One region of the Shewanella sp. 4_MG-2023 genome, then DNA from elsewhere that is predicted to be linked to it. Evidence: predicted binding sites of a transcription regulator. Region 1 holds the regulator's gene; each other region holds the start of a gene.
What was found. Region 1 encodes sigma-54, which starts transcription at its own class of promoters, with help from an activator protein. Its sites were predicted from a motif close to GTTGGCACGNNNNTNGNNT; they were not measured.
Positions count from the first base shown of each region.

Region 1 (8,102 bases):
TCGCTATTATCGGATTTTTTGGCGCAGCCTTAGTCCTTTATTGGCAAGTACAAGTTAAACGTAGTCAGATGGAGGCAAGTAAATTGCCTGCCCCTGCTCGCCCTGATTTTATCGCCAATGACTTACGCACCACTGAATTTAATGAGCAAGGTTTAGTGCAAAGCCGAGTCTCAGCGAAATACATGGAGCACTTTCAGCAAAGTAATGAAACCATGTTTACTGAGCCTGTCTACCTTATTTATCCTGAAAATGGTGAAGCCGAATGGCAATTAAGCGCAGATTTAGGCAAGCTGAATAATGAAACAGGCAAAGTAGTTTTAGAAAATAATGTTATTATTGATGCAATAAACATCGACGAGCCATTACAATCTTTGACAACCACCATGTTGGCACTCGATATGAACACCATGATTTTGACCTCAGATAGACAAATTTTTGTTACTGGGTCAGATTTTAATATACAAGGTTTAGGCCTGTATGCTGATTTAAATGCTCAAGAACTTGAACTTTTAAGTCAAGTAGAAGGAACGTATGAAGCAAAGTAAACTTTTGATTGCCTCACTACTCAGTGTAGTCAGTATTGCCAGCGCCTATGCAAAAGAAGGCGATTTACAGCAAGAGCTTAAAGTCGCAGCTGTGAGCCAAAAAGCTGACATAAAAAACAATCAGGTCATCTTCTATGGCCCAGTTAATGTGACTCAAGGGTCGATTAACATTAATGCCGACGAATTACGCGCATTTGGCACCGAAAGCGGCACCCAAAAAACCATGGTTGCCACAGGTAACCCTGCGACATTTTCCCAAGAGTTAGATGATGGCCGTATTGGTACTGCCAGTGCCGATGAAATTAAATATGAGCTTGCCACTAGCATTTTAACCTTAACGGGTAATGCTAAATTGGACCAAGCTGGCAGCCAGGTTACTGGTAACCTAATTAGCTACAACATTGAAAAGCAGCAGTTAATTGCTGAAAGCACCGGTACTGGTGAAGATCGGGTTATCACTATTTTTCAACCAGAAAGTCACCCAGACTTGATTGATTCTGAAAAGAAAAAAGATGAGCAACCACATTTACCAGACAGCGCTAAACCCGGTGATGACACGCCACCAGCTATAATTGAAAACAACAATTTATCTGCTGTAGAGGCTGTGAACTCAACTGAAACACCCGAAGTAACTGAATCACTTAACGCTGAGGCGCAGGCGACATTGTCAGCCCCAGCAGCTGAGCAAAATGACTAATGACCCAAATTACGTTAACCGCTGAAAATCTCGCTAAGAGTTATAAAAGTCGCCAGGTAGTAAAAGATGTCAGCCTGACGGTAAAAACCGGCCAAATTGTTGGCTTACTTGGCCCTAATGGCGCGGGTAAAACCACCACCTTTTATATGGTCGTAGGCCTAGTCAAAAGTGATAAGGGCCGCATTCTGATCGATGAAGATGATTTAACCGCAGATCCAATGCATTTGCGCGCCCGAAAAGGCATTGGCTACTTACCTCAAGAAGCCAGTATTTTTCGTAAGCTCACAGTACACGATAATATAATGGCAGTGCTTCAAACTCGCAAAAGCTTATCAAATGAGCAGCGCATTGAAGAACTGGAACATTTATTAGAAGAATTTAACATAACTCATATCCGTGATAGCCAAGGTATGGCGTTATCGGGAGGCGAGCGTCGCCGAGTTGAAATTGCACGCGCATTAGCGGCAAATCCTAAGTTTATTTTATTAGATGAACCTTTTGCAGGGGTAGATCCTATCTCAGTAATCGACATCAAGAAAATTATTCAACAACTTAAAAGCCGTGGTTTAGGGGTGCTAATTACCGACCATAATGTCCGTGAAACACTTGATGTGTGTGAGCGAGCATATATTGTGAGTCACGGAAACTTGATTGCTGAAGGAACACCTGCTGAGATCTTAGTCAATCAGCAAGTTAGGTCGGTATACTTAGGTGAACAATTCAAGCTATAGTTAGCACTATTCAGTTTTTAGTATGGCATTCGCGGCCAACAACAAACCTTAATCTAGTCTATTTTTCTAGGATCATAAACTAGCGCCCACACTGTTCGTCGCGATGATGTAATTCAATTAGGGACAAGCGGTACATGAAAGCCTCACTCCAACTCAAAATGGGTCAACACTTAACCATGACCCCACAGTTGCAACAAGCGATTCGCTTATTGCAACTTTCCTCATTGGAGCTACAGCAAGAAATTCAACAAGCACTTGATTCAAACCCGCTATTAGAGCTTGAAGACGAATTCACTAAAGCCAAAGAGCCCGTAAAAGAAAACGCCCTGCAAACTGACACCGATTTTAGTGATAATAGCCAAGTCACCATAGAAAAAGACACCTCAACGGTTGATACCACTGAATCGCTCACTAAAGATTCTATGCCTGAAGAACTCCCTATGGATACCACATGGGATGAGGTGTATACCGCCTCGCCGACTTCTGGCTCTGGCGCAGTATCGAGCGGTAATGATATGCCGTTTCAAGGCGAAACCAGTGAAGGCTTGTATGAGCATCTTGAATGGCAAAAAAACCTCACTCCCTTTTCTGAAAATGACTTGGTGATTGCAACCGCCATTATTGATGCCATTGATGAGCGCGGTTACCTCACCCAGAGCGTTGAAGACATTTTGCAATCCTTAGGCACTGACGATATCGAACTCGATGAAGTTGAAGCTGTACTTAAACGGGTACAACACTTCGATCCCGTCGGCATTGCAGCGCGAGATTTAAGTGAGTGTCTATTAATTCAATTAGGCCAATACCCTAATGAAATTCCTTGCATAGATAATGTTAAGTTACTGATTAAAGATCATCTTGATTTAATCGCCGGTCGTGACTTTAGGTTACTGATGCGTAAAACCAAGCTTAAAGAAGATGATTTACGTGAAGCCATTGAATTTATTCAAACGCTCAATCCACGTCCAGGCTTGCAAATTACCCCCATTAAAGATGAGTACGTCATTCCTGATGTTACTGTACTTAAAAAGAATGGTCGCTGGGTGGTCGAGCTAAATCCCGATAACATGCCTAAAATTGGCGTTAATCAGCAATATGCAGCTATGGCCAAAGGCGGTTCAAGCCAAGCTGACAGCCAATTTATTCGTGGTCATTTACAAGAAGCCAAATGGTTTATCAAAAGCATCGATAGCCGTAATGAAACCTTACTAAAAGTGGCTAACTGTATCGTACAATTTCAGCAAGGTTTCTTTGAGTTCGGTGAAGAAGCCATGAAGCCGATGGTGCTCAATGATATTGCTGAAGCGGTTGAAATGCACGAGTCGACCATTTCACGGGTCACGACCCAAAAATACATGCATACCCCCCGTGGACTTTTTGAACTAAAATATTTTTTCTCAAGCCATGTAAGTACCGATGATGGTGGAGAATGCTCTTCTACAGCAATTCGCGCATTTATTAAAAAGCTCGTAGCTGCAGAAAACCCGAAAAAGCCTCTTAGTGATAGTAAAATGGCGACACTATTGGCTGAACAAGGGATTAACGTTGCTCGACGTACGATAGCCAAATATCGAGAGGCAATGCTCATCCCTCCCTCAAACCAACGCAAAAGCTTATAACTTTTGTTATTGGAGGATGACCTATGCAAATTAACCTGACTGGAAACCATATTGAAATAACTCAATCTTTACGGGAATACGTGCAAACAAAATTTTCAAAGCTTGAACGACACTTCGAACAGATCAATAATGTTCACGTTGTGCTCGATGTTCAAAAGCTACAACAGATTGCCGAAGCCAAACTGCACCTAAAAGGCGGTGAAGTGTTTGCTGTATCGCGTAACGCTGATATGTATGTGGCAATAGACGCCCTGATAGATAAGCTAGACCGTCAGGTAATTAAACATAAAGAGAAACTCACTAAGCATTAACGATGGAACTTCGTACCATCCTGCAGCCGGCGTGCACTACCTGTGCCACTCCGGGCAGTAAGAAAAAGGTACTGGAATTAATCAGCAATTTAATGGCTGCCCAGTACCCAACCCTTTCTTCACAGGCTATTTTTGAAAGTCTAATAGCGCGTGAAAAAATGGGCAGTACAGGTATAGGAAATGGCATAGCAATTCCACATGGGCGCTTAGATAATATCGAAGAACCCATTGCTATTTTAATCAAATGCGAAGAGCCAATCGCCTTTGATGCCATAGACAAGCAACCTGTAGATATTTTATTTGCGCTTCTTGTACCTGCAGATCAGTGCCAGCAACACCTAAGCACATTATCTAGCATGGCAGAGAAACTCAGTGATAAATTGATACTTAAACGACTTCGAAAGAGTCATGACGCTACAGAACTTTATCAGGTTATTACTGCATGAAACTTGTCATCGTATCGGGACGTTCAGGTTCAGGAAAATCAGTCGCACTGAGAGTGCTTGAAGATTTAGGTTATTACTGTGTTGATAACCTGCCACTGCCACTGATTGGCAGCCTGCTTGAACAGCTTAAAGATAGTAACGAGCTTGTCGCCATTAGCGTCGATGTGCGTAATATCGAAGAGCAAGGCAAAGTACTCAAAGAGCAAATTGCTTTACTGTCTGACGATACCAGCATTACCAGTTTCTTTTTAAACGCCAACGATAAAGTGTTACTGAAGCGTTTTAGTGAGACCCGCCGATTACACCCACTGTCTAAGAATCAAATTTCGTTACAAGAAGCCATTAAGCTTGAGGGGCGGTTACTCGAACCCATAGCCAAAATGGTTGATCACTATATCGACACCTCGCAAACTAATATCTACGAATTGAGCGATCATGTTCGGCAAATCTTGCTAGGCAGTTTTGATAAAGAATTAGTGGTACATTTTGAGTCATTTGGCTTTAAGCATGGCATGCCGGCTGAAGCAGACTTTATGTTTGATGTGCGCTTTTTACCGAATCCGCACTGGGAGCTTGAGTTAAGGCCCTACACAGGCCTAGATGCGCCCGTGCAAGAGTTCTTAGAGCGACAGCCTTTGGTGAATAAGTTTATCTGGCAAATTGAAAACCTTTTTGACACTTGGATGCCACATTTAGAGCGTAATAACCGCAGTTACCTGACCATTGCCATTGGTTGTACTGGCGGTCAGCACCGTTCGGTTTATATTGCCGATCAGCTCGCTAAACGTTTCAACAACTCTAAGCACAAAGTCAGCGCCCGCCATAGAGAGCTTGGCATTGAATAAGCTAACCACAACGCCAGCCAAAACGGTGGCCTATTCAAAGCAAATTACCATCAGTAACAAGCTAGGCTTGCATGCGCGAGCGGCGACTAAATTGGCAATTTTAGCTACCGAGTTTGACGCAACTATCACCCTTATCCAAGGTGAGAAACAAGCCAGTGCTGCCAGTGTATTGGGGTTATTAATGTTAGAAAGTGGCATTGGTAAAATCATTACTGTTGAAGCTCAAGGCCGTGATGCAGAAAAAGCCCTTGAGGCCGTATGCAAGTTAATCAACGATAAATTTGACGAAGAAAGCTAACCGCCTGCGCCCAGTAACATCTCCAAGGAAACACAGCGACTCACCTTTACCATTATTTTATTAGCTATACTCAACACACCACCAAGCAGTATTAGCGTATTTATGAATTGCGCATCAAGCCATCAGATATTAGAAATTTCTTCATTCTTTCCGGTGAGTTAAGTTAACATTTCATCATCGTCTTTTCAGGAGTAGCCAATGGGTATTGAAGTCATCGACAGCGAACTGACCGAACAACGTCTTAATCAGCTTACACAAGCATTAGGTAGCGGTATGTTTGTTCATGTCAGAAATATGCTTCATGACATGGCCGCCTCCGATGTCGCATTAATTCTTGAATCATCACCGCCGAAAACTCGTCAAGTGTTATGGCAACTGATTGATCATGAGCAAGCGGGTGAAATCCTAGAAGAACTCGGTGAAGAGTTAAAAGATTCACTCATCAGCGCTATGACCCCAGAAAAAGTAGCCCAAGCCACCTCAGGGATGGATACCGATGACTTGGCTTACATCTTAAGAAGTTTGCCAGATGCTGTTTATAAAAAAGTACTGCAATCCATGAGCAGTCAAGACCGCCATCGCGTCGAACAAGCACTGTCATACCCTGATGACACCGCTGGCAGTATCATGAATACTGATACGGTCACTTTGCGTCCTGACGTTAATATTGATGTGGTATTACGCTATTTGCGCCAGCGCGGCAACTTACCCGATACCACAGATACCTTATATGTGGTTGATCGCAACGATCATGTGCTTGGTGGGGTGCGCCTTGCCGATCTACTCACTTGTGATCCTAATTCAACCATTCGCAGCATCATGGATCCTGAATTAGAAAGCATCCCTGTGGACATGCCTGATAATGAAGTGGCGCAATTATTTGAACGCCATGACTGGATTTCGGCCCCAGTGGTAGATGAAGCGCAAAAATTATTAGGCCGTATTACCATTGATGATGTGGTCGATGTTATTCGTGAAGACGCCGAACACTCAATGATGGGGATGGCGGGTATGGATGACGATGAAGATACCTTTGGCCCCGTAATGAAAAGCACCTTCAGACGCTCGCTATGGCTTACCATTAACTTGTTTGCCGCCTTACTTGCTGCATCAGTAAGTAATATGTTTGAAGGCACGTTAGAGCAATTTGCCACCATCGCGATTTTAATGACTATTGTCCCTAGTATGGGCGGTGTGGCAGGCAATCAAACCTTAGCTCTGGTTATTCGTGGTATCGCCTTGGGTCATATTGGCCAAAGTAACTCCCGTTGGCTTATCGGTAAAGAATTAGCCATTGGTTTTCTTAATGGCCTCATGTGGTCGGTACTGGTCTTCTTTGCAGTGTGGCTATGGAAAGGTGATATGGCACTGGGCGGTCTCATTGGCGGCGCGATGCTCATTAACATGACCGTTGCCGGACTAGCGGGGGCCAGTATTCCGCTCATACTTAAAAAACTCAATATCGATCCGGCATTGGCTGGCGGTATGGTACTAACCACAGTCACCGATGTGATTGGCTTATTCGCCTTTTTAGGCTTAGCGACCATTTTCTTAATGTAGCGCCGTAAAACCCCCTCTTTCATCAGCATAAAAAGCGGCATTTATTGCCGCTTTTTTGTGCCTTAAAACCATAGAGTTTTAATGGTTACTTTTGTTTACCAATTAAAACCGATTCGCACCAAAATAGTACTTTTGCACCAAGATGTTTCACGCTCACTTTTTAGAGCTAACACTTTAAAAAAATAAGTCACTGTAATAAAAGGGTAAAATATTTATTTCATAATTGGCACAAGTATTCCATTGAGTTACGTATCACTAAAGAGGTAGCTTTTAATTTGACCAATTTAGTGGAGAAATTTAAGCCTTATAAATTTGAATATCAGCAGGAGTCGATGATGAAATTATTACACACATGTTTGAATCTTTGTCGTAATCAGTGCCACTTTTATAAGCATGTAGGCTGTAGCCTATGGGAAGTAGAATAGTCTTATCGTTAAGCCGACGAAGTTAATCGCTTTTAAATGCTTGGAGCTAATATGTCAGCACAAACAAAGTTTTATCCCGAGAGCTTTCAGCAGCAAGTGATCGCTGAAGTGAAGCAACATAATCGATTAATTTCTGATGTTGCTAAGCAATACTGCATCTCAGCAAAAACGGTTTACCAATGGGTTAAAAATAAAGAAACCGCGATGACATCAAAAACTAATGCCGAGGGCGTGACCACTCGCAAGCGTACACAAGCTAAACAGAAAAGCGCTTTAGTGTCAGAGATAGCTCACTTACAACTTAAGTTATCTCAGCTGAATCAGCAGCTGTTATCGATTAATAGCAATTAGTGGGGATTAACACAGTTCCGACAAACTTGATTGAATTAAACGCTGCCCCCATCGGCAATTAATTAGCGACAAATCTATTGTAAAATATAGAGCTGTTCACCCTCAGGTTTGTCAATTTTATTACATAAAAAGCTGATATAAAGCAGCTATGTAAGCTAAAAACCTGCAACAGGGACTAACAATAATAATAGGTCGCAGGAATGCCAAAAGGCAGTGTAAGGCCGGTGCTAATGAAAGGATGTCATTGGTGCCCGTGAATACGAAACGAATGGAT
Region 1 is NZ_JAUORL010000027.1:435-8,536, reverse strand. It holds gene lptC (LPS export ABC transporter periplasmic protein LptC) at 1-545, shown strand, start outside; gene lptA (lipopolysaccharide transport periplasmic protein LptA) at 532-1,242, shown strand; gene lptB (LPS export ABC transporter ATP-binding protein) at 1,242-1,973, shown strand; gene Q4546_RS14410 (RNA polymerase factor sigma-54) at 2,108-3,592, shown strand; gene hpf (ribosome hibernation promoting factor) at 3,616-3,903, shown strand; gene ptsN (PTS IIA-like nitrogen regulatory protein PtsN) at 3,906-4,349, shown strand; gene rapZ (RNase adapter RapZ) at 4,346-5,194, shown strand; gene Q4546_RS14390 (HPr family phosphocarrier protein) at 5,220-5,492, shown strand; gene mgtE (magnesium transporter) at 5,691-7,052, shown strand; gene Q4546_RS14380 (transposase) at 7,529-7,828, shown strand.

Region 2 (8,102 bases), on a different contig from region 1:
TTAACTAATCAAAACGATTACTTAGCGCTACGGTTATGACGCTTACGCTCGTTTTCAGTTAAGTAACGCTTACGAACACGGATGTTATCAGGAGTTACTTCTACTAATTCGTCATCATCGATGAACTCAAGCGCTTGCTCAAGGGTCATTTCGATATGCGGAGTCAGTACTTGTGCTTCATCAGTACCTGATGCACGCATGTTTGTAAGTTGCTTACCTTTCAAACAGTTAACTGTTAAATCGTTTGCACGAGCGTGTAAACCAACAACTTGACCTTCATATACTTCAGCAGCATGGCCGATGAATAGACGACCACGTTCTTGTAAACCGAACAATGCGAAAGTCAGTGCTTTACCAGTAGCGTTTGAAATCAATACACCACGAGCACGTTGACCAATGTCACCGCCTTTCACTGGACCGTAATGGTCGAATGAATGGTAGATAAGACCAGTACCAGAAGTCGCTGTCATGAATTCAGTTTGGAAACCGATTAAGCCACGGCTAGGAATGATAAAGTCGATACGTACACGACCTTTACCGTCTAGCTGCATGTCTTTCATGTCACCTTTACGTGTACCTAATTTTTCAATTACAGCACCTTGATGTTCTTCTTCAACATCAACGGTTAAGGTTTCAAATGGCTCGCACATTTCACCGTCAATTTCTTTAACGATTACTTCTGGACGTGATACCGCTAGCTCGTAACCTTCACGACGCATGTTTTCAATTAGGATACCTAAGTGTAATTCACCACGGCCTGAAACACGGAAACGATCTGGAGATTCAGTTTCTTCAACACGTAATGCAACGTTATGAATTAGCTCTTGCTCTAAACGCTCAAGGATATTACGTGAAGTAACATACTTACCTTCTTTACCAGCAAACGGAGAAGTGTTTACTTGGAAAGTCATGGTTAGCGTTGGTTCGTCAACAGAAAGAGCAGGCAAGGCTTCAACAGCGCCTGGAGCACAAATAGTGTCAGAAATTTTTAGCTCACCAAGACCGGTAATTGCAACGATGTCGCCAGCGTTAGCTTCAGCAACTTCGTGACGGTCAAGACCCATGTAACCTAATACTTGGCCAACTTTACCGTTACGTGTCTTACCGTCTGCACCAACAATAGTTACTTGTTGGTTAGGCTTAACGCTACCACGTTTAACACGACCAATACCGATAACACCTACGTATGAGTTGTAATCGATTTGAGAAATTTGCATTTGACATTCACCTTCAGCATCAGCATCAGGGAAAGAAACCTTTTCAACAATTGCTTGGAATAAAGGTGTCATGTCTTCGCTAGTTTCGTCTGGATCAAGGGTCGCGAAACCATTTAATGCAGAAGCATAAACGATAGGGAAATCTAACTGTTCGTCAGTTGCACCTAAGTTGTCGAATAAATCGAATACTTGGTCAATAACCCAATCAGGACGAGCGCCTGGACGGTCAATCTTGTTGATTACAACAATTGGCTTAAGGCCTTGAGCAAACGCTTTTTTAGTTACGAAGCGAGTTTGTGGCATTGGGCCATCAACTGCATCAACTAAAAGTAATACTGAATCTACCATAGATAGAACACGTTCAACTTCACCACCGAAATCGGCGTGACCAGGAGTGTCTACGATATTAATACGGTAGTCGTTCCATTTGATGGCGGTATTTTTAGCCAAAATGGTGATACCACGTTCTTTTTCAAGATCGTTAGAATCCATTACACGTTCTGCGGCTTCGCCTCGACTTTCAAGGGTGCCTGACTGTGCCAAAAGCTTGTCTACCAAGGTCGTTTTGCCATGGTCGACGTGAGCAATAATGGCGATGTTACGTAAATTCTCTAACACGGATAAAACCTCTATACCATCAAACAAATAAATAGGAGTTTATAGCGGCATTAAGTTTAGCCACCATAAAAAAGCGTGCCATTCTACTCCACGAGACGCTTTGCGGATAGGATTATTTTTGTACACTTTGTGATTAGCTAAAAAATAACCATCAATTTTGGCATTTATAGCATCATATAATAGTAACGATTCAGAAATGTGACAAACAATCAGCGCAGTGTTTTTAGCCGCGCACCAAAATAGAAGTTGAACCATAATAGTGCGTGCGCTTGCACTAAAATGATGCAAAATTGTGTTTTCGATAATTGGCTATTAAGTCAAATATATAAAAATCATATACTTATTTAGTTGGCATGGTAATAGCTTTAAGATTGTCAATTATGTGATATTTCGACACATACGCGTCTTTAATGTCGTAGTATAGTGGTGAACTTGAATTATAAAAGGGAATACCCTTACTCTACCGGAGGCTTAAGAATGTCAGCTGAATCTGTTTTAACGCAACTTAAAGAATTGGAAGTTAAGTTTGTTGATTTACGCTTTACCGATACCAGAGGTAAAGAACAACACGTTTCTATCCCATCTCATCAGGTTGATGAAGATTTTTTTGAAGACGGCAAAATGTTCGATGGTTCGTCTATTACGGGTTGGAAAGGCATTAACGAATCTGACATGGTACTTATGCCAGATGCGAGCACGTTTGTTCTTGACCCTTTCACAGAAGAAACAACTGCACTAATCCGTTGTGACATCTTAGAGCCAGGCACAATGACAGGTTACAACCGTGACCCACGTTCTATTGCTAAAAAAGCTGAAGAATACTTAACGTCTACTGGTATTGCTGACACAGTATTAATTGGTCCAGAGCCAGAGTTCTTCTTATTTGACGATGTTAAGTTTGGTGCTGACATGTCAGGTTGTTTTGCTAAAGTTGATGCAAAAGAAGCGGCATGGAACTCAGGTACTGGCTATGAAGATGGTAACACTGGTCACCGTCCATTCGTTAAAGGTGGTTACTTCCCAGTAGCACCAGTTGATTCATCACAAGACTTACGTAGTGCTATGTGTTTAGTACTTGAAGAAATGGGTCAAGTTGTTGAAGCGCATCACCATGAAGTTGCTACAGCCGGTCAAAACGAAATCGCGACACGCTTTAACACGCTAACTGCTAAAGCTGATGAAGTTCAGATCCTTAAGTATGTTGTGCATAACATGGCACACGCATACGGTAAAACAGCGACATTTATGCCTAAGCCAGTAATGGGCGATAACGGTAGTGGTATGCACGTTCACCAATCTTTAGCTAAAGATGGCGTTAACTTATTCGCAGGCGACAAGTACGCTGGTTTAAGTGAAACTGCTCTTTACTACATTGGTGGCATCATCAAGCATGCTAAAGCGTTGAATGCATTTACTAACCCAAGCACAAACTCTTACAAGCGTCTTGTGCCACATTTCGAAGCGCCTGTCATGCTTGCATACTCTGCACGTAACCGTAGTGCTTCTATCCGTATCCCAGTGGTACCAAGCCCTAAAGGTCGTCGTATTGAAACACGTTTCCCTGATCCACATGCAAACCCATATTTAGGTTTTGCTGCGCTATTAATGGCAGGTCTAGACGGTATCCAAAACAAGATTCACCCAGGTGAAGCTATGGATAAAGATTTATACGACTTACCAGCAGAAGAAGCGGCTGAGATCCCACAAGTTGCGACTTCACTAGAAGATGCACTTGCAAGCTTAGATGCGGACCGTGAGTTCTTAGTTAAAGGTGAAGTATTCACTAATGACTTTATCGATTCATATATTGCTATCAAGCAAGGTGAAGCAGAGCGTGTTGCACGTACTACTCACCCAGTTGAATTTGAACTTTACTACTCACTATAAGACGTCTTTATAGACCGCTTTTATAGTAGTAAATAACAGTTAGTAAAAAGCCCTTACTGGTTTCCAGTAAGGGCTTTTTTGATCTTTGCATATTCATAAAACGGCAGGGTGGATGGATATTTAGCAAAGTGGCTGTTTGATTTTTCTACAATCTATTTTACAAATTCAATGTGTTTGTCGGTATATTAAATGAACAAATAGATGCTAACTTGTTAATCATGACCAAATTGGCAATAAATGGATTTTACTACATATACTTAAATACACGCTTTTAATTATTAGTCGCGCATGATTAATAGCAAATGATTGCAAAATAAGGACTCATGATGATAACCAATATCAAACGTCTCTGGCTGCAAGTGCTAACTGTATGGATAGCATTGTTGCTATTACCCTTTTCGGCAGTAGCAATTGAATGGCCGCAAGATGTTGAAACGAAACTCGGCACCTTAGTGGTTTATCAGCCGCAGCCAGAATCGTTAGATGGCAATATCTTGATGAGCCGCGCTGCGATGTCATTTGAAGTGGAAGGTCAAGACGACCCTGTATTTGGCGCTTTTTGGTTTAGCGCTAGAGTTGATACCGATGACGATGTCGCATTGGTGCGTAATATTGAAGTGACCGAAGTGCGCTGGCCATCATCCACTGCCGAAGACCAGCAAACGTTCACCGATACAGTCTCAGAAGCGCTAGCGACAACTAGCTTCGAAATTTCCATGGAGCGCTTATCAGCCAGCCTTGAAAATGCTGAGCAGGTAAAACGCAGCTTAGATAATATTAACAACGATGCGCCAGAAATCGTCTTCAGTAATAACTTGAGCGTGTTGCTGTCCTATGATGGTGAGCCACAATTTAGTGAAATTGAAAATAGTCCCTATGAGCGAGTGTTAAATACCCCTTTTGCCGTTGCCCGTAATACGCAAACGAACAAGCTGTATTTAAGCAGTGGTACCTTTTGGTATGTGGCAGATGATCCTATGGGGCCATGGCAAGTCACATTGTATCCTCCTGAAGATTTGGTCAGCATGGTGAATACCGAGGATGAAGCCGCTAAAAGCACCGTCAATGCGCCGCAGATTATTACCACTAATGAACCGACTGAGTTAGTGGCCACTGATGGCTCACCCAATTGGCAAAGCCTGATTGATGGTAAGTTACTTTATGTCACCAATACCGAAACCCCATGGGTAAGAGAGACCTCCTCTGGCGATATGTATGTGCTTTTATCTGGGCGTTGGTTTAAATCTAAAAAGCAGGCCGGACCTTGGCAGTTTGTTAGGGCTGACAAACTGCCTGAAAGCTTTAACGATATCCCTCCCGAATCTGATATTGGTGGCTTACGTGTCTCAGTTGCAGGCACTGATGAAGCCAATCAAGCAGTGCTAGATGCGCAAATCCCGCAAACTGCAGCGATTAAGCGTGATGAAGCCACACTGGAGGTTGAATACGATGGCGAGCCTAAATTTGAAGCGGTAACAGGAACATCAGTCTCCTATGCTGTTAATACCGCCACACAAGTATTGTTGATAAATCAAGCTTATTACGCTGTTGATAATGGGGTGTGGTTTACCTCAAAAACTGCCAAAGGCCCGTGGATTGTTGCTGATAATATTCCTGATGAAGAAATTGCCAAGATACCCGCAAGTTCGCCGGTTTATAACACCACTTACGTGCAGGTTTATGATTCAACCCCTGAAGTGGTTTACGTAGGTTATACGCCGGGTTATATGTGGTCATACCCTTATTATGGGGTGCCAATTTACGGTACCGGCTGGTATTACCCACCGTATCGAGGCCGTTATTATTATCCTCGCCCACCGACCTGGGGATTACATGTTGGTTATAATCCGTGGACAGGTTGGAATGTTGGCGTGAGCTGGAGCAACGGCTTTTTCAATGCTGGTGTGGTATGGGGAGGCGGTTATGGTTATCGTCGCCCATGCTGTGGTGGCTATTATGGCGGTGGCTATAGACGACCAGTGGTGATCAATACCGGTCGTATCAATATTGGTAACAGTATCAGTGTCGGTAATCGCACTAAAATGCATAATCATATGCGTTCGAACAAATTAGCTAATAATCGCGCTAGACCCAATAACCTTTACCATCGCGAGGCGAATCGTAAACGCTTAGCCAGCCCAAGTGTAGCCAATAAGCATTTTAATAAAGCGAAGGTAAATAAAAAGCGCACTAATGATGTGTTTGCCGATAAGCACGGTAATGTTGCCCGTGATAATAAAGGCAAGTGGGAAAATCGTAGCGATGGTAAGTGGAATAATGTGCCATCAAAAGCTCAAGGGTCTAAACCTAGCAATGTAAATAAACCGTCAAAGGGCAATAGTAGTAGTTTTCCTTCGACACGGCCATCTAGCACTACTCGTCCGGCGAGTAATACCCGTCCCGCCAATAATACTCGTCCTGTTACAAGTACGCGGCCATCAACCTCGATTCAACCGAGTCGAAATCAAACTAGCCACAGCCAACCGAGCCGTAATCAGTCGAGTAATATGAGTCACTCAATTAATCGAACTCGCTCGAGTAGCATAGATCATCAAAGTCTGAATCGTTCTCGACAAGCGCGTCAGTCAGGAATGACCAGAGAAGGGCGAAGCAGAGGAAGATAGCTGTTTATCGCAATTTAGCCAAAGCCCGCAGTCGCGGGCTTTGCTTGGGCGCATTAGTTCAGAGTCAAGTTTACAGCAGATAAGTTACTCGTCATCAATGCGCTGCAGTAAGCCCAGCCTTCATAGTAACGGCTTTTCGGCTATGATTAAAAATCAGCATATGCTCACTAGATCTTAATTATTGGAACCTCACCATGTGGAATGCCCTTCGCGCGTATCGCTCATCGATTATTTTACTCACAGCCCTGATGCTGGGCGGCATGTTGGGCTTAGTTGCCCCTGAGTTTGCCATTAAACTTAAACCCATAGGGCAAATATTTCTCAACTTGTTGTTTATGATTATTGTGCCTTTGGTGGCCGTTAGCGTGATGTCATCCATTGCCAAAATGACCGATTTAAAAAAGCTTGGCTCCATACTTGCCACCATCATGGGCGTGTCCATTGTCATGGCGATGATCCCCGCTGTAGGCATTACCTTGTTGGCGCTAGCATTTGACCCTGCCCAAGGAGTGACACTTGATTTAGCCGATACCGTTGAAACCACTGGCAGTATGGATTTTGTGAGCTTATTAACCACCAATGATTTTGTGGGCTTAATGTCTAAATCGAATATTTTAGCGCTGATCATTATGTCGCTGATCACCGGAATAGCGATTGGTCAATCAGGTGAAGACGGCCTCAAAGTTTCGGCATTATTGGATAGCTTTAATACCGTGATCATGAAAATCATAGCCATCTTAATGTACTTAGCACCAATTGGCTTAGGGGCTTATTTTGCCGCAACTATGGCCAGTCAAGATGCTGAGTTAATGGGCACATTTGCCCGAGCAGTGGCAATATTTTTGGTTGCTAGTTTTCTTTATTTGACCCTAGGCTCAAGCTTTTATGCTTGGCTTGGTGGCGGTGTCAAAGGGGTGAAAAACTTTTGGCAGCATATGTTAACACCTGCTGTAACAGCTCTTGGAACCAGTTCATCGTTAGCCACATTGCCGGTAAATATCCGTACAGCCAGTAAAATGGGCTTAAATGAGCAAATCTCAGAGATTAGCTTGCCGTTACTGGTAAATTTAAATAAAGGCGGCGCAGCAATGATTACCGCGCTTAAAATCGTGTTTATCTATTCATTGCTTGGGCTGGAATTTACCAGTGAAATATTCATGCTAACCATTTTGATATCAGTGCTGTCAGCATTTGTTATTGGAGGTGTGCCGGGCGGAGCATTTTTAGGGGAGATTTTCATTGTGACCACCTTAGGTTTACCCGTCGAAGTGATCCCTATTTTAGTGGTATTAGGGGCAATTACCGATGCAGCGTCGACCGTCATTAATGTGGTACATGACTTAACCGCCACTCAAATTATTGAACGAATAAATGGTAAGCACTATATAAACTGAGTTTGAAACTAACGCGGTTACCAGCTGATATGAGATAAAAGGCAATATTAATAGTAACCTTATCTCGCTTTGTTGTTGAACAAAATTAAAACACATGTGACAATAATGTTTCATTTGCAATCAATGTCTTGGCTTAGTTGATGTTGAAAATATCGAATCTCTTTGCGCTATTTAGAGGGAATTTATTTTACGTGTGAAAAATGTGATTGAGCTCATATGACAAAAGAATCGACTATCAGTATGTCTAAAACAACATCTAAAAAAGTAGTGCAAGGTTTTACCTTAATTGAACTCGTTGTGGTTATTATTGTTTTGGCCATATTGGCTGTCATTGCAGCCCCCAAATTTACCAGTTTAAAAGC
Region 2 is NZ_JAUORL010000025.1:23,542-31,643, reverse strand. It holds gene typA (translational GTPase TypA) at 18-1,835, opposite strand; gene glnA (glutamate--ammonia ligase) at 2,313-3,722, shown strand; gene Q4546_RS13950 (carbohydrate-binding family V/XII) at 4,046-6,346, shown strand; gene Q4546_RS13945 (dicarboxylate/amino acid:cation symporter) at 6,541-7,740, shown strand; gene Q4546_RS13940 (type II secretion system protein) at 7,957-8,102, shown strand, end outside.
Region 2: glnA (glutamate--ammonia ligase) is a predicted target of sigma-54. The motif match lies at 2,183-2,201, and genes of this name have one in related genera.

Region 3 (8,102 bases), on a different contig from region 1:
ATACTGTCGGTGGCGAAGATGAACAGGACTCAAGCGAGCATTGGACTTGCCAGTTATGGCAAATTCATGATCAGGAAAATGCCTTAGCGTTACTTGAAGAGCATGATGTTGAAGATGATAGTTTATGGCCAAGCTTAGATGACTGGCGCAGCAATGTATTAAAACGCTCAATAGGCCCCAGGGGACGTGAAACTCTTGAAAAATTAATGCCTAAATTGTTGGATGAATTATTAGAGCAACCAGTCCCGAGCGTGGCATTAAAAGCGGTATCAGGGGTGTTAGATAAAATTTTAACCCGTACCACTTATCTTGAATTATTGTGTGAGAACCCCGGCGCCCGTCAGCAGCTCATTAGCCTTTGTTGTGCTAGCCCCTGGATTGCCGAAGAGTTAGCGAATTTTCCGATGTTACTGGATGAACTCATCGATCCGGCTCAGCTTTACGATACCACCCCGCTGGATGACTACCCAAGTGAGTTAAGGCAGTACCTATTGCGCGTTCCAGAAGATGACATGGAACAACAGATGGAAGCGTTGCGCCAGTTTAAGCTGTCACAACAGTTAAAAATTGCCGCCGCTGATATTACTGGCGTGCTACCTGTGATGGAGGTGAGCGATCACTTAAGCTACCTTGCAGAAGCCATCATTGAGCAAGTGGTATTACAAGCCTGGCATCAAATTTCCTCAAGGCACGGCATACCTGCAGGTACAAGCTCTGAGAAAATGGGCTTTGCTATTATTGGTTATGGAAAATTAGGTGGCATTGAGCTGGGATATGGCTCTGACTTAGATCTGGTTTTTTTACATAACCATCAAGGCGCAGGCGCTACAGATGGTAAAAGACCGATTGATAATGGCCATTTTTATTTAAAACTTGCGCAGCGCATTGTGCATTTATTTGCTACCCGAACCACCTCAGGTGAGCTCTATGAAGTGGATATGCGCTTAAGACCTTCTGGCGCTTCAGGCTTATTGGTTAGCGAGATTGAACAGTATCGCGAATACCAGCGAGATGAGGCCTGGACATGGGAGCATCAAGCTTTGGTGCGCTCACGTTTTGTTTATGGCGATCATCGCTTAGCGGCACGTTTTAGTGAAATTCGCACAGAGGTGCTATCGCATCAGCGCCAGCTTCCTGAACTTGCGAAACAAGTTCGCGATATGCGCATTAAAATGCGCCAGCATTTATTGAAAGCATCAAACGGTAAGTTCGATTTAAAACAGAGTGCGGGTGGCATTGCCGATATTGAGTTTATGGCCCAGTATTTAGTGTTAGCCTACGCTAACAAAAATAAAGAGTTGTCCATATGGTCTGATAATGTGCGCATTTTTCAGCTATTAGCCGAGCTTGAGATTTTACCTGTGATGACTGCTCAATACCTGACTCAAACCTACTGTTGGCTACGGGATGAAAGTCATCGCCTGACTCTTCAGCGCGCTAAAGGCGAAATCGATGCAGATAAAGCCAATAACAAGGTCAGCGAAATTATTAATATTTATCAGCACATTTTAGGTGAAGAGCTTTAACGTCTTGTCTAAAACCGTAGATTTTTGGTTTTGTTAGGATAACGGTGCGGGAAAATAGTGACCTGCACCGTTTTATATAAATTAAAAGCGGTGCAGCACGGCATTCACACACTGATTCAATTTGATACACCATCTTCATATAAAATTTGTCTTTCTCAGGACTAACTCACAGTCTTGTTACTGCATTATTTTACACTGATTGTTTTGAGCCACCTTAAGCGCGCATTCGTATTGATTGCTTTGTCTATTAGGTGTTTAGTGAACAGGTTTTCTTTGTAAGGATGTAGTGATGAAAAATGCCATTGATATATATGAAGCGCTAAAAGTATTTAATAAGATAACCGACATGGGGCAAAAGCTGGCCGCTGCAGATGGCGACAACTCTAGCTATGAACTATGTGGCTTAAATGCGCAAACAGGCTTTGATGGCTACACAATTATTCTTAGTGACGGCCGAACCTCTTTAACGATTTATTTCCATAATAAATATCAATTTGATTACCCAGATAATGCTGCGTTTGATAATTTTATGGCGCGTTTTGCTGAGGTGATGAAGTACTCAGTATAAACAGCACTATGTCATCAAAAAAATTTTGCGCTTTAGTTGCGCTTTGCTGCACGCTAAAGCTTACCTAAGTGCAATTAATGTTATTTTCTGTAGTTAATTCTCAAAGCTGTTAACTCGCACCATTTAACAGCTAGCGTTACAAATTAGCAGTGAGCTAATTATATACATTTAAATTTTTAAACTTGTGCAAAGGCGTAAGAAAGCTGCCCACGGCTGGATATTTTGGTTTTTTTGAACATATTCTGAATATGCATTTTTACTGTATTAATCGATATGCCTAAATTGGCAGCGATTTCATCATTGGTTAAGCCTTGGCATATCAGGGTTAATACCTGCTGCTCTTTCTTGGTCGTTAATGACAGTAATTCATTCTGGCGTTGGGTATTGGGTTGTCGTTTCTTTGATTGAATATAACGTGACATGGCATCGTGGCTGAAATAAAGCTTATTAGCATTAATGCTTTTAAGGGCTTCAATAATGTCAACTTCAGTTGCGGCCAATGGGAGTGCGCCATGGAATCCATTAGAGATAAGTAAAGTTTCACACTCAGTATCTAGTTGAGGGCAAAAGACTAAATGCTTACCTGTTGTAAGAATATCAGCTGAAATTAAATAGGCGTGTTTATGAGGGGCTTCTACGTGTTTATGAGGGGCTTCTAAATAGTGAATAAGAAATTTTGGCCTTTTATCGGCAGCTTTACAGGCATAGTTTAGTGAGTCATAGAAGGCGGTTTCAATATTGAGTAATCCTGAGATTTTAGATACTTGCAGGGCCTGTGGTTCTGGAAGTTGTTTAAAAATCACATCTGAAAAAATCATTTCGGCTACATCCCTGTTATTTGGGCTACTATTGAAAATCCGTTCAATAGCAAATTTATATATTAAAGACAGGCTCTTTTACTAATAGCCGATACATTAAACTATTAAGTTTTACTTTTAAAGCGAAAAGCTCGGAATTGGCCTGCAACTTATGTAAAAGAAATGTTATTTGTTGTTTTAATAAAGTTGGTTTAGTATATGTCGAAAATTAATAATAAAGGAAACTGATTGGTATGAATAACAAAGGAAATGGGGTTACTTTTATTGGCCCTGATACTTCATTGGATGGAGATATGACTGTACAGGGACCTGCTTTGGTTGCCGGTAAAGTTAAAGGTGTTATTCGTTCAACAGACCAAGTTAAAATTGAAGTTGGTGGCGAAATTGACGGTGAGCTTTTTTGTCAAGAATTAAGAGTTTGTGGTGAATTTAAAGGTAAATTACATTGCAACAGTTTAGTGATTGTAAGCTCTGGTGTAGTTGAAGGTGATGTATCTAGCCATAAAATGGAAATTTATGATGGTGGTCAATTTTTAGGTGCCAGAACCAAGGGCCCTGAAGAAGGCGTATTACCCCAAGCAACTGTTGAAGATAAGCCAGAAGCACAAGTCACAGAAGCCTATGCTTTCCCAAAGACTGAAGCGCCTGTTGCAGAGGCGCCGATAGCTCAAGCTGCAAATAAGGGACATTTTAACAATCTTAAGCCAGAGCCTGTAGTAAAAACTACCGTAGCGGTTCAGGTGAAAACAGATGTTAATAAAGCCGAACCTAAGAAAGTCGATGTTAAGGCTGAACCTGCACCTGCCACAACTCAGATTAAACCACAGACTCTTGCAGAAATTAATTCACAGACCAGTGGTAGTAGCGCTGCAACTGCAAATTCTCGAGTAGAGCCTCAAGTAAATACAGATGCTCATAATAACCCGAAGCCAGTTGCAGAACCTAAGCCTAAGTCAAAACTTGAGATTAAGCCGCAACCGAATCCTCAAGCTCAACTTGCTGCAGCAGAAGCGGCGAGAAAGGCTCAAGAGAAATCATCAGGTTCAGGTGCTAAGCTATTTGTCGCGGCTATCGCTGTTGCTGCAATTGCTGGCGCGGTTTATAAAAAAGATGAATTGACTCAATTGATTGAATCAAAGTCTGTTACAGCTTCAGTGGTGAAACCGGCAACGACGGTTATTGATATTGAACCACAGCAAATACAGCCAGCAGAAAACCAAATTGAACTTGCTAAGGCAGATGAAGTACTTGAGCCTTCAGTTAGTGTTGCGCTTACCACTGATATTGACGAGTCTGAAATTGTGACTACTGCAAATGATGCGCCTGACTCGGCAATTGAAATGCAAGCAACAGCATCAGCTGAAACAGAAGCAGAACTTGAAGTGACAGAAACTGCTTTAGCTGATGAAACTGAAGACTTGCTTGCCAGTGTGAATGAGGCTGTTGTAGCAGTTGAAGATGAAGTGGTCAGTCAGCCTCAAGTTGATAGCTTAATGGCAGATCTACTCGCTGAAGAGACGACTGATGAGGTTGCAAGTTCAGCAGAAGCAACTGACACGGTTGGCAGCTTATAAATTTTTAAAAGCTAATCTGCAAATAAAAAGGCCTTCATTAGAAGGTCTTTTTATTTATGCTTTCTTTAATGTGTTTATTTTTATATCAGTAACATCCCCCCCTTCCGCACAGCTTTTCTTTGTTCATTTTGACACTTTTTTAACTGCGTAATTCTTATTATCAAGTATTCAAATAGTTATAAACGCTTCGCTCTAATGTTGTGCGCGCCAAATTAAAGTTGCACCTTATTAGTGCATGAAAAGACTTTTTTATTTAACTTATATTTTAAAATGCTATACGAATCATGGTTTTACATGATTGGCCTGATGATTGAATTGTATTTGTAAACAAATTTATAACAATCACACTTTTGGAGGTCGAGATGAAACTCGTCAGCGCTATCATCAAGCCATTTAAATTGGATGATGTCCGTGAAGCTATTGCAAGCATGGGCATTGAAGGAATGACTGTTACCGAAGTAAAAGGTTTCGGTCGTCAAAAAGGTCACACTGAGCTATATCGTGGCGCAGAATACCAAGTCGACTTTCTTCCTAAAGTGAAGTTGGAAATTGCTACTAAAGCAGAAAACTTAGATATGTTAATTGAAGCCATTACGACAGCGGCTCATACCGGCAAGATTGGCGATGGCAAAATTTTTGTTACTGATCTTGAGCAAGCTATCCGTATCCGTACGGGTGAGCTAGATAACGAAGCACTATAAGGGGAATGTAATGGAAGAGTTAGCAACGTTAGGCACAACCGTCACCGAATTACGTTTCGCATTAGATACGTTTTATTTTCTAATATCAGGTGCGTTTGTCATGTGGATGGCAGCAGGTTTTGCAATGCTTGAGGCGGGCTTAGTTCGTTCAAAAAATACCACAGAAATTTTAACTAAAAATGTATGTTTATATTCAATCGCCTGTGTGATGTTCCTGTTAGTGGGTTACAACATCATGTATGTCGATAACACTGAAGGTGGCTGGTTACCATCATTTGGTTCATTAATTGGCTCACAAGCCGCTGATGCAGATCATGCGCTGGAGTCTGACTTCTTCTTCCAAGTTGTATTTGTTGCAACGGCAATGTCAATTGTGTCAGGTGCAGTTGCAGAGCGAATGAAGCTTTGGTCTTTCTTAATCTTTGCAGTGGTATTAACCGCGGTTATCTACCCAATTGAAGGTTACTGGACTTGGGGCGGTGGCTTCCTTTCTGCTGCTGGTTTCGTTGACTTCGCTGGTAGTGGTATTGTACATATGGCCGGTGCAGCAGCAGCTATCTCAGGAGTACTATTACTGGGTGCTCGTAAAGGTAAGTATGGCCCAAATGGTGAAGTTCATCCTATCCCAGGTTCAAACTTACCAATGGCGACATTAGGTATGTTTATCTTATGGATGGGTTGGTTTGGCTTTAACGGTGGTTCACAATTATTAGTCTCAGACGCAGAAAATGCTTCAGCAGTGGCTAAGATTTTTGTAAACACTAACTCAGCAGCCGCTTTCGGTGCAGTTTCAGCATTATTAGTTTGTAAAGTTGTCTGGGGTAAGGCTGACCTAACCATGATTTTAAATGGTGCATTAGCGGGCTTAGTGGCTATTACAGCAGACCCATTATCACCTTCACTATTAATGTCAGGTGTCATTGGTATCGTCGCTGGTGGTGTGGTTATCTTCTCAATTGTTGCCTTTGACCGCATTAAAATTGATGACCCAGTAGGTGCAATCTCTGTACATGGTGTTGCCGGTTTCCTAGGTCTAATGCTAGTACCATTATCAAATGCTGATGCAAACTTTGGTGCTCAGTTATATGGCGCAGCAGTTATCTTTGCTTGGGTATTCTCAGCTTCATTCGTAGTATGGTTTATCCTTAAAGCGACAGTGGGTATCCGTGTTACTGAAGAAGAAGAGTACAACGGTATGGATGCATCTGACTGTGGTGTTGATGCTTACCCAGAGTTTGTTTCAATCAAATCAGCTGGATAATAGATTGCTTTAAACACTGAGCATGTTAAAACTAAAAGCAGAACCTTAGGGTTCTGCTTTTTTGTGACTCTTAAAAAGTGAACAAGTGTGACGAGTGAATAAGTGCAATGAGGTTTAACATGGTTAATTACTTTCAAGTATTGATGATTGCTTTACTTATCAGTATCAGCTTTTTCGCCACTGCGGGAAAAGTGGTTGTGAGAAAGACATCTGAACCATTTGACGCTTTTGCAATACGAAATCAAGTTCAGCAGGACTATCAATGGCAGCAAATGCTCAAAATGCAGCAGCAAATTAATATTTTACAAGCTCTGCCGAATGGCTGTTTGGTATTCGCTGCGCCATACCGTTATTTTAATTGCGCCGGTAATTCCTACCGACCATACACCTATCAAAACCAAGAGGTGTTTATTCAAATTGACCCGCCAGTTGCCAAGTAATAATGAAATTCAAATATTCGCCACTGGCTTAAGCTTTTTACATTCATCTTTTGTAACTTTTTCAAAATCGCAATTCTGCCACTAACTTCTATGCTTAATGATAGGCTTTTATGTGGGGTAGAATTATGTTGCATCATGATGACGTTTCTTCGAAAAATTCATTAATAATTCAATCTTTTGGTTTTTCACGCCTTAATCTCTGTTTTTATTTACTAATATTGATTTTTATTTCAGGCTGCTCTAGCACGTCGAGTATCAATAAAGCCAAGGTTAATGTCAGTGGCTTATTTAACGATAGTTATTTTAATGAGGTAGATATTCCCGCTACAGCAGAGATTTACAATTTACCTGATGAGATAGTTACTGAAATACAGCGTGATTTTGCTCGCTCAGGTGGCGTTAACGGCCTTAAAATACCGGTAAACCTTTGGCTTGCTGAATACATCAATGCTCAAGAGGGGGGCTTTGAATATCGAGATCACTACACCCGAATGGCCAGCGTGACAGCCCTTGAGCGGGCGGGTAACTGCATGTCGCTGGTGGTACTGACAACTGCTATCGCACAGGTACTTGATGTCCCTGTAAAGTTTCAAGATATTGATGTAGAACCCATATGGGATAGAAGGGGAGGTTTTTACCTCGTAAATGGTCACGTAAATATGAAACTACTGCACCGTGACGCTCCCAATAGTATTAGTCTTCACGGTTCGGACATATTAGTGGATTTTTTGCCTGAGCGCTCAATACGCTCATACCGTGTTAAGCAAATTAATAAACAAACCTTATCTGGAATGTACTTTAATAATGTTGCAGCAGAAGCATTAGTACGCGGTGACTACGACTTAGCGTATGCATTGGTAAAACGGGCTATTGAGTTAGACCCGTATCACGTCAATAGTATTAACACTCTGGCGGTGATTTATCGTCATAAAGGATTAGATGAACGGGCAGAAAAAGCCTATCGCTATGTGCTTCAGTTAGAACCTAAAAATATCACTACCCTGTATAATCTTGCATTAATATTAGGTGAGCAAGAGCGACTAGAAGAGTGGAAACAGGTTCATAAAATTCTTGAATTAGCCCGCATTAATAACCCATTCTATTACTTTGATATGGCCCAAGAGGCGTATTTTGAAAAGCAATATCAAGAAGCCTTAGTGTGGTACAAACGTGCGGTTGAACGGGCGGATTACCGCCATGAGTTTTATTTTGGT
Region 3 is NZ_JAUORL010000035.1:12,894-20,995, reverse strand. It holds gene glnE (bifunctional [glutamate--ammonia ligase]-adenylyl-L-tyrosine phosphorylase/[glutamate--ammonia-ligase] adenylyltransferase) at 1-1,526, shown strand, start outside; gene Q4546_RS16410 (DUF3081 family protein) at 1,816-2,094, shown strand; gene Q4546_RS16405 (response regulator transcription factor) at 2,271-2,912, opposite strand; gene Q4546_RS16400 (polymer-forming cytoskeletal protein) at 3,146-4,486, shown strand; gene Q4546_RS16395 (P-II family nitrogen regulator) at 4,849-5,187, shown strand; gene Q4546_RS16390 (ammonium transporter) at 5,198-6,448, shown strand; gene Q4546_RS16385 (hypothetical protein) at 6,568-6,888, shown strand; gene Q4546_RS16380 (lipopolysaccharide assembly protein LapB) at 6,999-8,102, shown strand, end outside.
Region 3: Q4546_RS16395 (P-II family nitrogen regulator) is a predicted target of sigma-54. The motif match lies at 4,784-4,802, and genes of this name have one in related genera.

Region 4 (8,102 bases), on a different contig from region 1:
CACAGGGAAACCCTGTAAATAGTTACCGGCTGAATCTGTCATAAAACTTTCTGAGTTTACTTTAAATGCACCTGCACGGGTGAATGCATGATCTTGGCTGCCCGCTTCAGATGAAGTAACAAAGAAACCACCGCCACTAATAGCCATATCTAAGGAGTTGTTGGTAAACAGTAAGCTACCTTGCTGAAACTGTTGCGCTACGTGAGTTGTGGTTGCGCCGCCGCCCACTGCGGTATTACCATTTGAAAAAATTGAATTAGCATAAACATCGGCAAATTCAGCGCGAGACTCTTTAAAACCAATGGTATTGACGTTGGCAATGTTATTAGCCGTGGTGTTGAGATCTTTTTGAGCAGCTGCGATACCACTCAATGCAATATTAAACGACATAAATCACCTCTTAGCGCTTTAAATTAGGTTCTGTGTGGCTGCCAGATTTCTGGCAGCTTATTATTGTTTGTGTTATTAACTTTCTGCCACTGCCAGTACATCAGACAATTGAATACCACCTAGGCCTCTGAGGTTAAGGATCGGACCGCTGGCGACACTGCCTAAAGACACACTAGTGACATGGGCATAAGTTGAAACCGCTAAATCTTCGGCGTTGCCATCAACTTTACCGTTAGCTTTAATGGCATACATGCCTTCTTCTACGGGTTCGCCATCTTTATCAAGGCCATCCCAGCTGACATCAATGTTGCCGCCTGCAGAGCCATCAACCTCAAAGGTTTTAATCACTTGGCCTGACTCGTCTTCAATGGTGACGGTAATGGTATCGATTGGCTGTGGCGTACTAATGACACCGTTAATGACTGGGTTTTCTTCTGAGACATGGCCAATATCTGATGGAATGAGCACCTTTTGCCCCACTAAGCCCGAGGCTTGTAATGCCTGACTTGAGCTCATCACACTGTTCAAATTCAAAATTTCAGCATTTAAGTTGGCAATACCATCAACGGTCGCGAAGGACGCCATTTGTGCGATCATCTGATCGTTTTCAACAGGTTTAAACGGGTCCTGCATTGACAGCTGTTGACTCAAAAGCGCAAAGAAATCCGATTGGGTTAGCTCTTGGCTTTTAGCTTCACCAGTTTCGGTGGTGCTAGCTGATTGCGCAGCAGTTAGGCTATCTAAAAAGCTACTGTCTGATACCTGTGTAGTTTGTGAGTTTGTCGCCACTGAATTAGTGGAGACGGTGGAAGCCGTGGTAGACGTCTGCAACTGCGGTAATGACTGACTACTGTAAGGATTAACGAGGCTCATTGTTTACCTCCAACTAAATTCATATTACTTACCCATACGAAGCGTTTGCTGCAACATTGATTTGGCGGCATCAGCCACTTGAACATTCATTTGATATGACCGAGAAGCAGAAATCATATCGGCCATTTCTTCCATCACATTGACATTGGGTTTATAAATAAACCCATCGTTATCAGCCATTGGATGATTAGGTGAGAATTCTTTTAATAACGGTTTATCGCTTTCTACAACGCCTTTAACACTGACACTATGAGAACTATTTTGCTGATGACTGGCTTTGGCCATTTCAGCCTCAAAAATAGGATGACGAGCTCTATAGGTCTCACCGACACTGCTTGATACTGTGTTGGCATTAGCAATATTACTGGCGGTGGTATTTAAGCGCACCGATTGCGCAGACATACCCGAGCCTGACACATTAAAAATATTAAAAAGACTCATAATTAATCACCTCTAATGGCTTTACGCATGCCAGAAAACTTACTTTCAAGAAAGCCCAGTGACATTTGATATTCCAAAGAGTTTTGCATAAATGCAGATTGCTCTTCTTGCATATCCACCGTATTACCGTCACCTGTGTCTGGCTGATTTGGCACCCGAAACTGCACATGCTCTTGGCTTAACGCTTTAAGGTCAAAGTGCTTGTCAGTTGTTTGACTCATTTGCAGCCCTTGCTGATGAGAGCGGGCGCTATTCATGGCAGAGGCAAAGTCTACATCACGAGCTTTGTAACCCGGGGTATTGGCATTGGCGATATTACTAGATAGCACTTCAGCCCTTTGAGCACGTATGCCCAACGAGTATTGATGTACCCCTAAACCATTTTCAAAATTAATCGCCATAAAATTGCCTCCATCAGCTAACTGTCACTAACAAAGCAAACCTTATGCCAAAATATTGCGGTTTTAAGATGAGAAAGGATAAAAATGAAAAATGCCGACGTAAGTCGGCATTTTATTAACTAAAAACATATTAATTCATAAACTTACAATATATTTTTCTTTTGATAGTAAATCCCTGGGTTACAACGCACCATCGTAAATTCATCACTTAAACCTGAGATAGATTCTGACGCCCCTAAAAATAAAATCCCATTGGGATTAAGGGCGGCAGCAAATTGCCGCAAAATTTTAGCTTTTGCCTCTGGAGAAAAATAAATCAACACATTACGACAAAAGATAATATCGAACTTACCCAATAAGCTATAACTTTCAAGCAGGTTATGACTTCTAAAATTCACTAACCGCTGAACATTATCTTTCACTTTCATATGACCTGACGGCATTGGATCAAAAAATTGTCGCTTTCGCTCATCTGATAGCCCACGGGCTAAGGCTAAGCTGTCATATTCGGCCTTTTTACAACGCGCTAGCATTGAAGGTGATAAATCGGTGGCTTGGATCGTCGCGCTACCAGGCAATGCCCCCGGCTTACGCTGCTGATACTCTAAAATAGTCATTGCCAATGAATAGGGCTCCTGCCCTGACGAGCAAGCGGCTGACCATATTTTTAACGGCCGACCTAAGCGGCTATATTCAGGTAATAAAGCATCATGAAGTAATTCAAACGGGTATTTGTCTCTAAACCACAGAGTTTCATTTGTGGTCATAGCGTCAATCACTTCCGCCCGTAAATGCCGCTCCATTGGCTTCATTGAGCGCTTAACCACTTCCGATAATGAGGGCAAATCATGCTTGCCCATTAAAGGCGCTAAGCGACTTTTTACTAAATATTGCTTGTTGTCACCTAATACAATGCCACTGTGTTGCTCTAAAAAAAGCTTAAACTGATTATATTCTGCTTCAGCAAGTGATTTGTTCGGCACTTTTACATCCTATTTTAAAGAGGCGCTTTACATTGTTTGCAATCTAAAGCCGCCGCTTTGTTTGGTTACCGAGCGCTTGGTAACAAACGTGAAATCTACAACCTATGGTGAATCATCAGCCCTAGGTTTTCGATTGAATTATTATAAAATGAGATGTTTGTTGACCGCTGACGCTAACTCATCGGGATTAAACTTAGCGATAAAGTCGTTTGCGCCGACCTTTTCAACCATGGCCTGATTAAACACGCCACTTAATGAAGTATGCAGCACCACTTTAATATCTTTAAGTTTTGGATCGTCGCGAATTTCCGCCGTTAAGGTATAGCCATCCATTTCTGGCATTTCAATGTCTGAAATAATCAGTGGAATTTCATCGGCAACATTATCCATCTCAGTGGCAATCGCTTTTAATTTCTCTAAGGCATCTTTACCATCAATAGCGGTGTCAATTTGCAGGTTCAATGACGATAATGAACGGATAATTTGCTTACGAGCAACTGCAGAGTCATCAATCACCATAATATGGTAATGCTGCTCTTTATCAATGGTAATAGCATCACTGGCAGCTTGGCTTAATTCCGTTTTTACTGGTGATATTTCATCAAGAATTTTTTCAACATCTAAAATCTCAACCAATTCACCTTCGATTTCGGTTACTGCAGTTAAATAAGAGTTGCGCCCAGCCCCTTGTGGCGGTGGCATAATTGATTCCCAATTCATATTAATAATGCGCTCTACTGAGCTAACCAAAAAGCCCTGAATACTGCGGTTATACTCAGCAATAATGATGAAGCAATTTTCAGTCGATGCCAACGGACGGCCACCAGTTGCCGCACTTAAATCAATCACTGAAATAGTCGAGCCCCGAATGTGAGCAATGCCTTTAATCATTGGGCTTAAACGGGGTAACTTTGTCAGTGGAGGACACTGTAATACTTCTTTTACTTTAAAAACGTTGATACCGAAACGTTGGCGACCATTAAGTTTAAAAAGCAGTAACTCCAGTCTATTTTGGCCTACCAGTTGGGTACGTTTATTAACTGAATCAAGAATGCTCGACATAACCCTGCCTTGTTTTATGAATGCTTTCCCTAGTGGGATTTATTATTAGAGTTCACTGTTAATCAGTGTTTTAAAGCGACAGTAAAACCATTTTCGCAAATTGTAACACAGTAATTTATGCCAATTTGCTGGTTTAGCGCTTAAATTTAGCTATAGGCATAGTTTTTGCTTGATTGTGGTCACATCGCATTTAAGCGACGATTTCAATGAAAAAAGTCAAACTTCTGACAAAGATAACATTGAGAATGTTTAGCCTTATCATTGCTAATTAAAATTGAAGTTTAGAGGTAACCTGGCCAATCAAGCTAGTTAGAATATTATGAAGAAAAACATTCTACTATTGATCATTATTTTTTTATCTTTACCGGTTAACGCCAGTGAAGATGCCACCATAACTTACTCTCTATCGACCATTACTGAATTAGCTAAAGAGGTAGTAGCAAAAAAAATTGCTAAAAAGCCCAATGCGGTGATCAACATTAGCCCGCAAAATCTTGATGGCCGATTAACACCGCCAAGATGTTTGCCACCCATTAGTGTTGAAATGGCCAGTGACCGCGAAATTAGCCGCACCAACACAGTCAAAATTAGCTGTATCAGCCCTGACTATGACTACCCATGGCAAATGTTTATCTCGGTTAAAGTTGAGGTTATGTATCCAGTGGTGACAGCATTGGGAATTATTGAAAAAGGTGAGTTAATCACAGCAGATAATGTGGCAATTAACTATGTTGACCAACACAGTATCCGCGGGCAGTTTTTTTCTGAGATCTCACAATTACTCGGTACCCGCTCAAAAAGGCGTGTGTCAGCTAAAGCGCCTTTGCTAAACAATAATTTATGCTTTGTTTGCAAAGGAGATTCGGTATCTATTTATGCTAAAACAAACGCATTTGAAATAAAAACTGCCGGAGAAGCACTAAGAGATGGTAATATTGGCGATGCTATTAGAGTCAGAAATAGCAATTCTAACAGGCGATTAGATGTCATTGTCACAGGCGTTGGCGAAGTTGAAGTTAGAATGTAAAATATTCTAAAGTTTTTTCTGACAAGGCCGATAACCTGTTTGGAAAACCCTAACATTACGCTGGAGCCTCACATGGCAATTGATATTAACCATCTAAAAACAGCTTCTCATGCTCAGTTGCGCACCAATCGCGACGCAGGAGCAACAACGCAAACAGCTGACTCAGCGGCTAAGACCACGGCTGCCCCAGTAAAAACGGATTCGGTCAGTATTACTGCACAAGCGCAGCAGCTGCAGGGAGTGCAGAGTAATATGGCATCTTTACCAGAAGTTGACCAAAGCAAAGTTGATGCAATTAAATTAGCAATTTCAGAAGGTCGCTACAAAGTCGATCCTGAAAAGTTAGCTGCTAACATTGCTAGCTTTGAAGCTGATCTTGACGGATTAAATTTCGACCAAGAGTAACCTCATCGTTACTCTTGATATTATCGGCCACACATTACTTAACGGGTAATGTGGGTTTTAATAAAGAGTAACTTATGACTGAATTACTACAGCTGTTATCTTTTCAGCACGACACCTTGTCGTCGCTGAAATTACTTGTATCTGAAGAAAAATTAGCCCTTACTGAACGTGACGCAGATAAACTACTGTCACTGGCAAAAGACAAGGTTGACTGCCTAAACAACCTCAAACTTAATGATGAAAAGTTAGCCTCTCACCCAGAAAAAGCATTATTAAACGCTGAGCCAGAACTCATTGTTAAAGTCGAAGAAGCCAAAGCGATTCTAGACGAGTGCAAGGCCATCAATAGTCAAAATGCCAGCTTAATTGAGCTTAATATAGCCAGCCTTAATCGCTTCTCTCAAGCGCTGCAAATGAGCCGTAATGCATCAAGCCTGACCTATAATGACAAAGGCCGAACTTCAACGATTTCCTCTTTAGGGCAAAACCTTAAAGCATAATCGAGGCGGTAATTAACTGCCCTGCGAGTTGCTAGATTGTGTTTTAAAAACCAAAAAACCGCTCAAAGAGCGGTTTTTTTTGTTCTTCAGTTAAGTTAATTTAAATGACTGGATTTAAATGACTGGATTTAAATAATTAAATTTAACTAAAAGTAAGTCACATGCTTAATCGTTCTAGGCCTATTTTGCTGCTGATATAGGCTCCATACCTGTGAAAAATCCAGTTCTAACTCAGTCACATACATATCACCAGCCGGATAGCTTTTGACCACTTTAGCGCCTTTAATCATGCCCGAGACACTGGCGGTAACGGTTTGCTTATTCAGCAACCAATCATCGACCTGGCTACTGGCATCAATCTGCTGGCCATACACTTGCTCAGCCAGTTCACGATAAGCGGCAATTTTAGACGCTTGCATCGCCATTAACACCTTGTGAGATTGCTCTGTTGCCGGTTGCGTTGTTAACGGCGCATAACCAATAGCGGTTAGTTTAGGAAATTGTTTAGGCGCCTCGGTTTCCCATTGCACATACTTGTCGTTTACCGCACACCCGGACAAGGTGAGTGCTGCTGTCAGGGCTGCAAACAGTATTGCCTTCATTGGTTATCTCCTAAAATAGTCACGCTTGCCATACCTGCATGCTCGTTTCGATACAAGATGCCGTCTTTTGAAATCACCTTATTGGCAGGTGTTAAATAGCCTGGCAGGCTGTGGGTTTTAACAAAGGTTTGTACCGCTGACACTACTCGATTATTGCTAGTATTGACAATTCTGGCATTGACCACCACCCCCTCTGAGGTAGTGCCCATGGTGGCTACGACCACATGGGATACCGCTAAATCTGTGGCAAGCTGCTTCCAGTCGCGGCTTAAAATAAACTCACCCTCCGCAGTGGCGCGAAGTGAACTAGCCACATTCATATCAACAAGATTAAATTCATTGGCATGAAATGCAGTCAACATGCCTTGCTGCAATTGCTGCCCCAGCAAATTAGTTTGTCCGTAATCATCAAGCATGACAGGTGTGGTGATCAGCAGTGGTTGATCAGCTCGTAAGCTGTCGTTTTGTAGCACTAATTCATTGACAATTTTTTCCGCCAAGCGGTTAACCCCAGCTTTGGGCGCTATGCCTGACTGCTGAATATCGTAGTGAATAACATGATCCGTTTTGGGCTCAGACTCATACCAAAAATTCATCTCATAGCCTTCATTGACATAAGATAAATCATCATACTCTGTCGGTTGTGAGCCAGCACAAGCTGTCATCAACATCATGATTGGAAGTAAACCAATTCGGCGCATATTGCATTCCTGTATTTAACTCAAGCATTGCTATGGGCTAAGGCGTTTGAGGCCTAAAGGTTAAAAATGAATTCTAAAAACACTATCGGCAATCAGGATAAAAACTTTAGATAATTAATCCCTTTCAGCATTGGCTTAACGACTTATATATTGAAAACCAATAACAGGCACATTCTTTGCATTTATTCTCAAACAATCGCTCCTAGTACTTTAACGCCATAAACTTGGCACTGTATTAGTCGTTCATCGTTATCTTTAAGCAAGTGATTAATATGAAAATATGCAGTAAAACAACCCAGCGACTCTACTCCGCAGCCATATTGCTGTTTGTCAGTATCTTGAGTCTGCCGTTAAAAGCTGAAATTATTGAAGTAACAGGCCATGCGAATATCATTAATGGCAATGTAGATAAGGCGCGTGAAGTGGCGATCAGCCAAGCGCTAAGCTATGCCAGCATGCAAGCTGGGGTTGGTGTTAACGTTAATAGTCAATACATCTCGGGTCAGGGGCAGTTAAGCCAAGATGCATTTCAGTTTAGTCATATAGGACAAGACAATAATATTGAACTGGTATCTGAAATGCTCACCAGCACTGACATTACTGTATTACTAAGATTAGATCTTCAAGACGACTCAGCTCAGCAATGCCGAGGTCAGCAATTAAGAGCGGCAATAATGGTGCCTCAGGCCAGTATTCAAGATCGCGCTCAATTACGTT
Region 4 is NZ_JAUORL010000011.1:27,758-35,859, reverse strand. It holds gene flgE (flagellar hook protein FlgE) at 1-390, opposite strand, end outside; gene flgD (flagellar hook assembly protein FlgD) at 466-1,263, opposite strand; gene flgC (flagellar basal body rod protein FlgC) at 1,288-1,704, opposite strand; gene flgB (flagellar basal body rod protein FlgB) at 1,707-2,105, opposite strand; gene Q4546_RS08045 (protein-glutamate O-methyltransferase CheR) at 2,249-3,088, opposite strand; gene Q4546_RS08040 (chemotaxis protein CheV) at 3,230-4,150, opposite strand; gene flgA (flagellar basal body P-ring formation chaperone FlgA) at 4,470-5,177, shown strand; gene flgM (flagellar biosynthesis anti-sigma factor FlgM) at 5,250-5,582, shown strand; gene Q4546_RS08025 (flagella synthesis protein FlgN) at 5,657-6,082, shown strand; gene Q4546_RS08020 (LPP20 family lipoprotein) at 6,229-6,684, opposite strand; gene Q4546_RS08015 (FlgO family outer membrane protein) at 6,681-7,385, opposite strand; gene Q4546_RS08010 (flagellar assembly protein T N-terminal domain-containing protein) at 7,658-8,102, shown strand, end outside.
Region 4: flgA (flagellar basal body P-ring formation chaperone FlgA) is a predicted target of sigma-54. The motif match lies at 4,303-4,321, and genes of this name have one in related genera.